4 regions of the Streptomyces sp. NPDC002403 genome follow, and region 3 is predicted to be linked to each of the others. Evidence: riboswitches for the same ligand, from Rfam matches in the RefSeq annotation. Region 3 holds a riboswitch; each other region holds the start of a gene.
What was found. A riboswitch is a leader RNA that binds a small molecule or an ion and turns the genes downstream of it on or off. The one in region 3 is predicted to bind cobalamin.

Region 1 (2,192 bases), on a different contig from region 3:
GGCCATCACGAGGAGCGGCTCACCGGGCTGCTCGGACTGCTCGCGGAGCCGCTGACGCCGTGGGAGCTGGCCGAGCGGATGGAGTGGAACCGGCCCTGGGAGCAGATCCCGCACGGTTCCCGGAACATCGCCGTCTCGGAGGCGGAGGCCCATCTGCGGCGGCTGGTGAAGCTCGGGCGCGCGGAGGCGGTGCCGGGGAGCGAGCCGGTGACGTACACGGCCGTGTGAGTGCGGGGCGGGCCGCTCCGCCCCGCGCGGTTCGGCTCACCGGCCGGGCATCACTGGCCCACCCGTCCGTCGATGCACTCGCGCAGCAGGTCGGCCTGCCCGCAGTGCCGGGCGTACTCCTCGATCCTGTGCACCAGCAGCTCCCGGACGGAGATCCGGTCCTTCCCCAGCCGCTCGCCCAGGTCCGGGTGGCCGGCCAGCGCGGCGTCGGTCGCGGCCTGCTCGCGTTCCAGGTCGGCGTAGGCGGCGTCGACCACGGCCTGGTCGGCGACGGCTCCGTCGAAGTCCGCGTCACGCTTGCCGTACAGCTTGGGCAGCGGTTCGCCGTCGGTGATCCAGTTGCGCCAGTCCCGCTCCACCTCGGCGAGGTGGCGCAGGAGGCCGAGCAGTGACAGCGTCGACGGCGGGACCGAGCGGCGGGCCAGCTGCTCCGCGTCCAGGCCGTCGCACTTCATCCGCAGGGTCAGCCGGTAGTCGTTGAGATACTCCGCGAGCGTCGCGAGCTCGCCCTCCGGGTTCGTGCCCTCCTTGCTGCGGGGGTCGTCGTCCGGGTCCGCCCACATGTCGGGGTAGACGGTCGCCTGGGTCCAGCGTGCGGGTTGATCGCTCATGCGGGACATGGTCGTCCGTTCGGGGCCGAACTCGCCAGTGGGTTTCCCCCGTTGCCCTCCGGTGGGTGTTCCGCGTCGCCGGCGGGCCGAAGCCGCCCCGGGCCCGGCCGGGCCCGCCCGGTAGAGTGTGCGGGTCGTCATCATGCCCGTTCAGGGGGAAGCCGGTGCGAATCCGGCACTGACCACGCAGCCGTGAACCGTCTGGGAGACGGTGAGTCGGAATGCCCTGTCCGCGGTCGTGACCGGCTCGGACCACCGGACCCACCGGTGGTCGGCACCGTCGAGGTATACGGAGCCGGAGCCTGGTGCCTGAGCGTGCCTGTGCCCGGTTCACCCCGCAGGAGAGGCCCCGCCCGCCATGACCGTACGCCGCAGCGCAGCGACGCTCGCCGCCACCGCCGCCGTGCTCTGCGCGGCCGCAGCGCCGGTCGCGGTCGCAGCGCCGTCCCCCTCGCCCTCGCCGTCCGCCGCACTGCCCGCCGGGCTGTACGGCACGGGCGACCCCACCTACGACGGGGTGTGGCGGCAGTCGATGTCCTTCCTCGCCCAGCGGCTGGAAGGGGTCACTCCGGCCGCGAAGTCGGTGGACTGGCTGGTCTCCCAGCAGTGCGCCGACGGCTCCTACGCCGCGTTCCGGCCCGATGTCTCCAAGCCGTGCGACGCGAAGACGGTGCGGGACACCAACGCCACCGCGGCCGCCGCCCAGGCGCTGGTCGAGGTCGGCGGGCACCGGGAGACCGTGAACGACTCGGTGCGCTGGCTGAAGTCCGTGCAGAACGAGGACGGCGGCTGGGGCTACACCGCCAAAGCGCCCAGCGACGCCAACTCCACCTCCCTGGTGATCGGCGCCCTCGCCCGGCAGGGGCAGCGGCTCGCGGACATCACGACCCCCGGCGGGAAGACCCCCTACGACCCACTGCTCGCGCTCGCGATCCCGTGCGGCGGCAAGGACGGCGGTGCCTTCGCGTACCAGCCCGACAAGAAGGGGAAGCTCACCGCGAACGCGGATGCCACCGCGGCCGCCGTGCTCGGCACGATGGGCAAGGCGATGGCCGTCGGGAACAACGCCGCGGGCAAGGCGCCCGGCTGCCACCCGGGCTCCGGCCTCACGCCCGAGCAGGCCGCCCAGAACGGCGCCCACTACCTCGTCGGCGCCCTCGCCGGCGGAAACCACCTGGACCTGGCGCCGATGCCCGGTGCCACCGACACCACCCCGCAGCCCGACTTCGGCAACACCGCCGACGCGGTCGTCGCCCTGTCCGCCTCCGGCCACCAGGACAAGGCGGCCGGGGCCATCGGCTGGCTGAAGAAGAACTCCGCGGACTGGGCCGCCCGGAGCGGCCCGGCCGCCTA
Region 2 (2,192 bases), on a different contig from region 3:
CGGTTCCCGGCCGTGTAGTACTGCCGTTCGTGGTTGTTGACGTTGTCACCGGTCTCGATCTGCCACTTGGCGCCGTCCACGGCGGAGCCCGCGGGGCCGTCGAAGTCGTCGGTGAAGGTCGCGGCCGCCGTCGTCGTGGCGGTACGCGGCCCGGGTGCGGGCACCCCGGCCGCGAGGCCGGAGGAGGCCGGGACGAGGGCGAGCGCGGAGAGTGTGCAGAGCGCGGCCGTGAGCAGGCGCCGGGGGAGATGGGGGGAGGTCATGGGGGTCCTTCCCGTGCGGAACGGAGCGGCCGGTAATTGTCATGAAACTGACAAGCGGCCGCTGTGGGGGGAGCAGGGAGAGGTCTTGGTTCTGTATGCGATTTAAGAAGTGAAGCAACACCGTGTCAAGACCTTGGTACGGACCACAGTTCTTGGATCCAACGGCGGGTCCGTACACGATCGGACGGGATCATTCGGCCGGCGCCGGGGACAGCGGTTGTCCGCACCGCAGGTTCCACCGGCCGGACCGCCCGCTGAGTCCGGTCAGCGTCAGCGGGGCGACATCCAGCCGCCAGAACGCCTCCGGCGGCAGGTCGAGCGCCCCCACGATCACGGCCCGCACCACCGCCGGCTCCACGACGCCCAGCACGCGGCGACCCTCCGCGCCCGCCACCTCCTCGGTGGACGCCAGTGTCTCCAGCCAGCGCCCGGCCCGGGCGCAGAGCTCCAGCAGCGACTCGCCGCCGTGGGGAGCCGCCGAAGGATCGGTCAGCCAGGCCGACACACCCTCCGGCTCGGCCGCGCTCACCGCGGCAAGCCGTCGACCGCTCCACCGGCCCATGTCCCAGCCACGGACAGCCGGTTCGGCCTCGGCGCACAGCCCCAGCGCCTCGGCGGTCGCGGCGCACCGCCCGGACGGTCCGCGCAGCAGCCGGTCGGCCCCGGGCACCGCCGCCGCGGCGGCCCGGGCCCGGCGGACCCCGGCCGCGTCGAGCGGTGCGTCGCCGTCGAAGCGCGCCTCGCGCAGCGCGGCGTTGAGCGCCGGTGAGATCAACATCACCTGTACTGCCATGACCCAGTCAACTCCCTGAACTCCGGCCCCTCCGTGCCCACCATGGCATCAGGGCCGGCCGGCCCGGTTGCCGGCACCATGGCGGCACCTGTCCCCAAGCGGTATGGTCACGGCCAACATGACGTGGGTGTGACGGAAGTCCGGTGAGAATCCGGCACGGTCGCGCCACTGTGAACCCGTACCTGTGCGGGAAGTCAGACCCAGCACCCACGTCTCAGGCACCACGATCGGGACGCGTGTTCCCTCAGGAGGTTCTGCCATGGCACAGACCGCTGCCCCCGCCACCACCGCCGTACCGGCGATCACCCCCATCTCCCTGAAGGCCATTGCCCCCTGGGCGGTCTTCTTCGGCATCCTCATGCTCGTACTGCTGTACTTCGTCGGCGCCGAGCAGGGCGCCACCGCGGTCATCTCCGGCGAAGGTGTCCACGAGTGGGTCCACGACGGCCGCCACCTCCTCGGTTTCCCCTGCCACTGACGTACCGTCCGATCCAGGGGAAGCCCCATGAACTCCATATCTGTCAGAGCCCTGCTCGTGCGCGGCATGCTGGCCGGCCTCGTCGCGGGTGTGCTCGCCCTGCTCGTCGCCTTCTTCCTCGGTGAGTCGCGTGTGGACGCGGCCATCGCCCTGGAGGAGTCGCACAGTCATCACCACGACGGCGGCGAGGAGCTGGTCAGCCGCACCATGCAGTCCACCGCCGGCCTCGCCACCGGTGTGCTGGTCTTCGGTGTGGCGATCGGCGGCATCGCCGCCCTTGTCTTCTGCTACGCCCTCGGCCGGATCGGCAGGTTCGGCCCACGGGCCACGGCCGCACTGATCGCGGGCGCGGCGCTGCTGACGGTGTACGTCGTGCCGTTCCTGAAGTACCCGGCCAACCCGCCGGCCGTCGGCAACCCCGACACCATCGGCCGGCGTACCGCTCTGTTCTTCCTGATGGTGGCCCTGAGCGTGCTGCTGGCCGTCGCCGCGGTCATGCTCGGCAGACGGCTGGCTCCCCGTCTGGGCAACTGGAACGCGACGATCGCGGCGTCCGCCGGATACGTCCTGGTGATCGGCCTCGCCTACGCGTTCCTGCCCTCGTTCAACGAGGTCGGCAAGGACTTCCCGGCCACCCTGCTGTGGGAGTTCCGGCTGA
Region 3 (2,192 bases):
GACATCGGTGCCGCCGAACACCCAGGCGTCCACGTCACCGTCCTCGGGGGTGCGGGACATGGCGCCGAGGGGGCTGTAGGTCCAGTTCTTCTGCCCGGGCGAGGCGATCCAGTACGACCAGTACGCGGTGGCCTGCGGGGTGAGGACGCAGTCCTCCTTGTCCGGAGTGGGGTAGTGCGTACCGGTGTTGAAGGAGCCGTTGCCTATCCGGCAGATGAATCCGTCGCCGTCGTGGACGGTGCCGGTGGTGCTGAAACCGCCCTCGTGCAGCAACTCGTAGCCGGTCGTGGGGGTGGTGTCGCAGCCGCGTACCACCGGGCCGCCGAAGGGGCCGAAGTCGACGGCGACAACAGCGCCGGTGGTGGCGGTGCACTGCTCGACGGGGTCGGCATTCGCCGACGAGGCGGTGGAGAACGCCACTGCCGCACCGAGCATCAGAAGGGAAGCGGTCAAGAGGGACAGCAGCCGCTGTCTCCCGCTTGTCCGCCGTTTCGCCTGCTGTTCGGTCCCCACGCGGCCCCCTCGTCCCTGCCGGGCGGCTGCGTACGTGGCGATGCGTCCCCGCACGGCTGCTGTGCCATGGGGAGGGTGCGACGACCACGCCGTAGTCCGCGACGGCGTTCCTCGTGTCTCTGTCCTTGCTCCAGGCATTCCGGCTCACCCGGGACGAACCGGGCCTACGGTTGCGGGTCAGCGCCGGAATTCGACCGGCTTCCCCTGGTGCTGAGTGCTTGTCAGCCGGAGTGCAACACGGATCCGGTCGGGGCGTCAAGACGGTGTGTGTCTCACCGGACGAATCCCGGACACCCGCGGTCCGTCCCCGTCCGCATGGCTGGCGGACCCTTGACGACTCGGGTAGCGTCCTGGGCTGCCAGATGGGGGAATCCGGTGTGAATCCGGAGCTGACGCGCAGCGGTGTGGGGCGGCGGGGGCCGTGTCCGAGCCCGAATGCCCATACGGCGAAGCAGTACAAGAAGCCGTACCACGCGTTCCGGACGGCGGCTCCCGACCATGCCCGGCCGTGCCCTTGCACGGAGAAGCCCGGCATGCACTGGAGGCCGGCGTCCGCCGATTCCAGGAGCAGGCCATGCCCCGTCTTCGTACGTCCCGCCGCCTCGCACTCGCGCTGCCCGCAGCGTTCGGCGCTCTCGCCCTCACCGCTCTGCCCGCCTTCGCGACCTCCAGTCCCGCCCAGGTGGCCACGTCCAGGACCAACGGCGTCACCTATCTCAAGTCGCTCCAGGCGGCGGACGGTTCGTACGCCGGCTCAGGTTTGTCCAACGAGTGGGCGTTCAGCGCCTTCGCGGCGTCCGGCACCGCCGTCGTCGATGTCGCCCCAGGTGGTGACACCACGAAGAACGCCCGCACCGTCTACCGCGACCTGCTGTCCACCTCCGGCTGGCCCTCCGCCGCCCCCGTGGTCACCGACTACGAGCGGGGCACGCTGAACGCGTACGCCGCCGGCATCGACCCGGCCCGCGTCTCCGCCTCCCGCAACCTCGTCGCCGACATCTACTCGTACTGGCAGACCGCCGAGCCCGGCTACTTCGGTCCGTCCGGAAACTTCAACGGCACCGTCTTCGCGGCACTTGCCCTCGGCGGTGCCAGGACCCGGGCCGGCGGCGCCCGCATCCCGCAGTCGCTGACCGACTCGATCGTCACCCGTATCCGGGCCAACCAGCACGTCGACGGCGGCTGGACCTTCAGCAGGGCCGAAGGCGACCCCACTGCTCTCAACTCCGCGAGCGACGTCGACATGACCGGCGCCGCGATGGCCGCCCTCTGCGTCTCGGGCGTTCCCAACACCGACGCGGACGTCGTCCAGGCCAAGGACTTCCTCAAGGGCAAACTGGTCGCCACCACCGGTGCGTTCAACTCCCTCTACGGAGTCAACACCAGCTCCAACGGCTGGGGCGTGGCGGGCCTGAACGCCTGCGGAATCAACCCCCAGACCGGCGACTTCGTCACGGTCAACGGCAAGACACCGATCGACTTCCTCATCGCGAACCAGTTCAACCCGGCAGGCGGTTTCAAGTACAAGCCTTCCGACACCGCGCCCTCCTCCTATTCCTCGATCGACGCACTTCGCGCGGTCGCCGGCGGCGGGTTCACGGCTGCCCCGCCGGTCCCGGTCACCCCGGGTGCCCCGCGGTGGGTCGCCCAGCCCACCTTCACCGCCGGCACCTCCACCA
Region 4 (2,192 bases), on a different contig from region 3:
CGGCATGCGCAGGTCCCAGATGATGCCGTCCCGGATCGGGGAGAGCCGTGAACGGCCCCATCCGAGGTGGGAGGCGACCGCGGACCAGACGTCGGCCACGGAGATCCGGGCGGGGCCGATGGTGACGGCCAGGGCGACGGAGCCCACGAGCAGCGCGATGCCGCACACCCACAGGACCCCGCCGCGCAGCCTCCGTACGTCCTTCACGGCACCAGCGCAGGTGCCGGGGTCCGGTGGCGCGGCCACCGCGGTGCCGTGTTCGGTCCCCGTCACCCGGCGAACCCGAACCGGCGCAGCCCGGCGGCGACGCGTTCGACGCCCTCGACCGTCCGGATGGACGGGTTCATGGACTGTCCGCTGAGCAGGACGTACCGCTTGTGTCTGACGGCGTCCATGTTCTTCGTGACCGGGTTGGACTCCAGGAACTCGATCTTCTTCGCGGCGCTCTCGGCGGTCTGGGCCCTGCGGGTCAGGTCGCCGATGACCAGGACATCGGGGTTGCGGTCGGCGACGGTCTCCCAGCTGATCTGGGGCCATTCCTCGTGGGTGTCGTCGAAGACGTTCTTCGCGCCGAGCTCCTCGGTGATGATTCCGGGCGCTCCGCAGCAGCCGGCCAGGTACGGGGACTTGGAGTCGGAGAACCAGTACAGGAGGGTGGCTCCGGAGGCGTCGATGCCCTCGGCCGCCTTCTTCACCCGGGCCCGCAGCTGTGCCACGAGCGCGTCGCCGCGCTCCGGTACGCCGAACACCCGGGCCAGATCGCGCACTTCGCCGTAGACGCTGTCCATGGTCAGCCGCGCGGTACGGGAGCCGTCGCCGCCCTTGCTGTTGTCCTTGCCGGTGCAGTCGGCGGGCGAGACGTAGGTGGGGACGCCGAGTTCCTCGAACTGTTCGCGCGGTGCGACGCCACCCTTGGCGAGTGTCGATGCGAACGACGCGCTGACGAAATCGGGCTCGCGGTCGAGGACCTTCTCCGAGGACGGCCGGTTGTCCGAGATCCTGGGCACCCCGTCGTTGGCCTTCTCCAGGCCCTTCATCACCGGGTCGGTCCAGGTGGCGGTGGCTGCCAGCCGGTCGGCGAGGCCGAGGGAGAGCAGGATCTCCGTCGATCCCTGGTCCACCGGGACGGCGCGGCGTGGCGCGGCTTCGACGGTGACGGTGCGTCCGCAGTTCTTCAGTGTCACCGGGTATCCGTGCGCGGGCCCCGGTTTCGCGGCGGAGTCACCGGCTCCGCCGGAGCAGGCGGTCAGCAGGACGAGCCCCGCCGAGAGCAGGGCCATGGTGCGGACAGGGCTGGCTATGGACGGCACGGAGTCCCTCTGCGTCTCGGGGCTCATGCGCGGAGCCCGCTGTACGGAGTCCGCGGCCCGGTACCGGGCCGCGGGTACCAGCAGGTCTTCGGACTCGGGTTCCTTCGGACGGGACGCCTTCCCAGGACACCCGCGGGTGGTCCCAGTGGCCGTGGCCCCGCCCGTCCCCCTCACCGCTGCGCGTCAGTTCCGGATTCGCACCGGATTCCCTGACCCCTTACGTGGAGTTCGACTGGCCCCGGCAAGCTATCACGAGCCTCTGCGCAGCTCATGAGGGGTGTGGCCGGTGGTACGCCGGGCGGTGTTTCCCGTCGCACCACCTGCCGGATGCCTACGGACGCTGAAAAGCGATCACGGCGTTGTGTCCGCCGAAGCCGAAGGAATGGCTGACGGCACGCCGGATGGGCTGCCGCAGCGGTTGCTTGGTGACGCATTCGATGTCGAACTCGGGCGCCGGGGCGTCCAGGTTGGCGATCGGTGGGACGACTCCGCGCTGGAGCGTGAGGACGGTGAGTCCGGCCTCGATCGCTCCGGCCGCCCCCATACAGTGCCCCAGTACGCCCTTGGGGGCGGTGACGGGGGGCCGGTGCGGGTAGACCCGGGCGATCAGGGCTGCCTCGGCGGCATCGTTGACCGGGGTCGCGGTGCCGTGCGCGTTGACGTGCTCGACGTCCTCGGCCGCCCAGCCCGCGTCGCGCAGCGCGGCCTCCACCGCCGCCTGGGCGACCGCGCCGGAGGGATGCGGGCTGATGGGGTGGTGGGCGTCGGTGGTGGCGCCGGTGCCGGCGAGCAGTGCCCGTGGGGCCGCGCCCCGGGCCCGGGCGTCCTGTGTCCGTTCCAGCACCATGACGGCCGCGCCCTCGCCCATGACCAGTCCGGCCC

Region 1: it holds a riboswitch for cobalamin, as region 3 does, so the genes downstream of both, ACWCPY_RS03140 (prenyltransferase/squalene oxidase repeat-containing protein) here and ACWCPY_RS23055 (hypothetical protein) in region 3, are expected to answer to the same signal.
Region 2: it holds a riboswitch for cobalamin, as region 3 does, so the genes downstream of both, ACWCPY_RS05525 (CbtB domain-containing protein) here and ACWCPY_RS23055 (hypothetical protein) in region 3, are expected to answer to the same signal.
Region 4: it holds a riboswitch for cobalamin, as region 3 does, so the genes downstream of both, ACWCPY_RS13360 (ABC transporter substrate-binding protein) here and ACWCPY_RS23055 (hypothetical protein) in region 3, are expected to answer to the same signal.

The regions. Positions count from the first base shown of each region.
Region 1 covers NZ_JBSFBQ010000002.1:145,484-147,675, reverse strand. Annotated here, with positions in the region: gene ACWCPY_RS03150 (MBL fold metallo-hydrolase) at 1-228, shown strand, start outside; gene ACWCPY_RS03145 (DinB family protein) at 279-848, opposite strand; cobalamin riboswitch at 954-1,087, shown strand; gene ACWCPY_RS03140 (prenyltransferase/squalene oxidase repeat-containing protein) at 1,198-2,192, shown strand, end outside.
Region 2 covers NZ_JBSFBQ010000003.1:197,245-199,436, forward strand. Annotated here, with positions in the region: partial or broken gene ACWCPY_RS05515 (glycoside hydrolase family 16 protein) at 1-263, opposite strand, end outside; gene ACWCPY_RS05520 (histidine phosphatase family protein) at 454-1,056, opposite strand; adenosylcobalamin (AdoCbl) riboswitch at 1,164-1,312, shown strand; gene ACWCPY_RS05525 (CbtB domain-containing protein) at 1,316-1,534, shown strand; gene ACWCPY_RS05530 (CbtA family protein) at 1,562-2,192, shown strand, end outside.
Region 3 covers NZ_JBSFBQ010000021.1:86,005-88,196, forward strand. Annotated here, with positions in the region: gene ACWCPY_RS23050 (prenyltransferase/squalene oxidase repeat-containing protein) at 1-513, opposite strand, end outside; cobalamin riboswitch at 840-969, shown strand; gene ACWCPY_RS23055 (hypothetical protein) at 1,088-2,192, shown strand, end outside.
Region 4 covers NZ_JBSFBQ010000009.1:60,614-62,805, forward strand. Annotated here, with positions in the region: gene ACWCPY_RS13355 (FecCD family ABC transporter permease) at 1-273, opposite strand, end outside; gene ACWCPY_RS13360 (ABC transporter substrate-binding protein) at 270-1,337, opposite strand; cobalamin riboswitch at 1,373-1,562, opposite strand; gene ACWCPY_RS13365 (beta-ketoacyl-[acyl-carrier-protein] synthase family protein) at 1,642-2,192, opposite strand, start outside.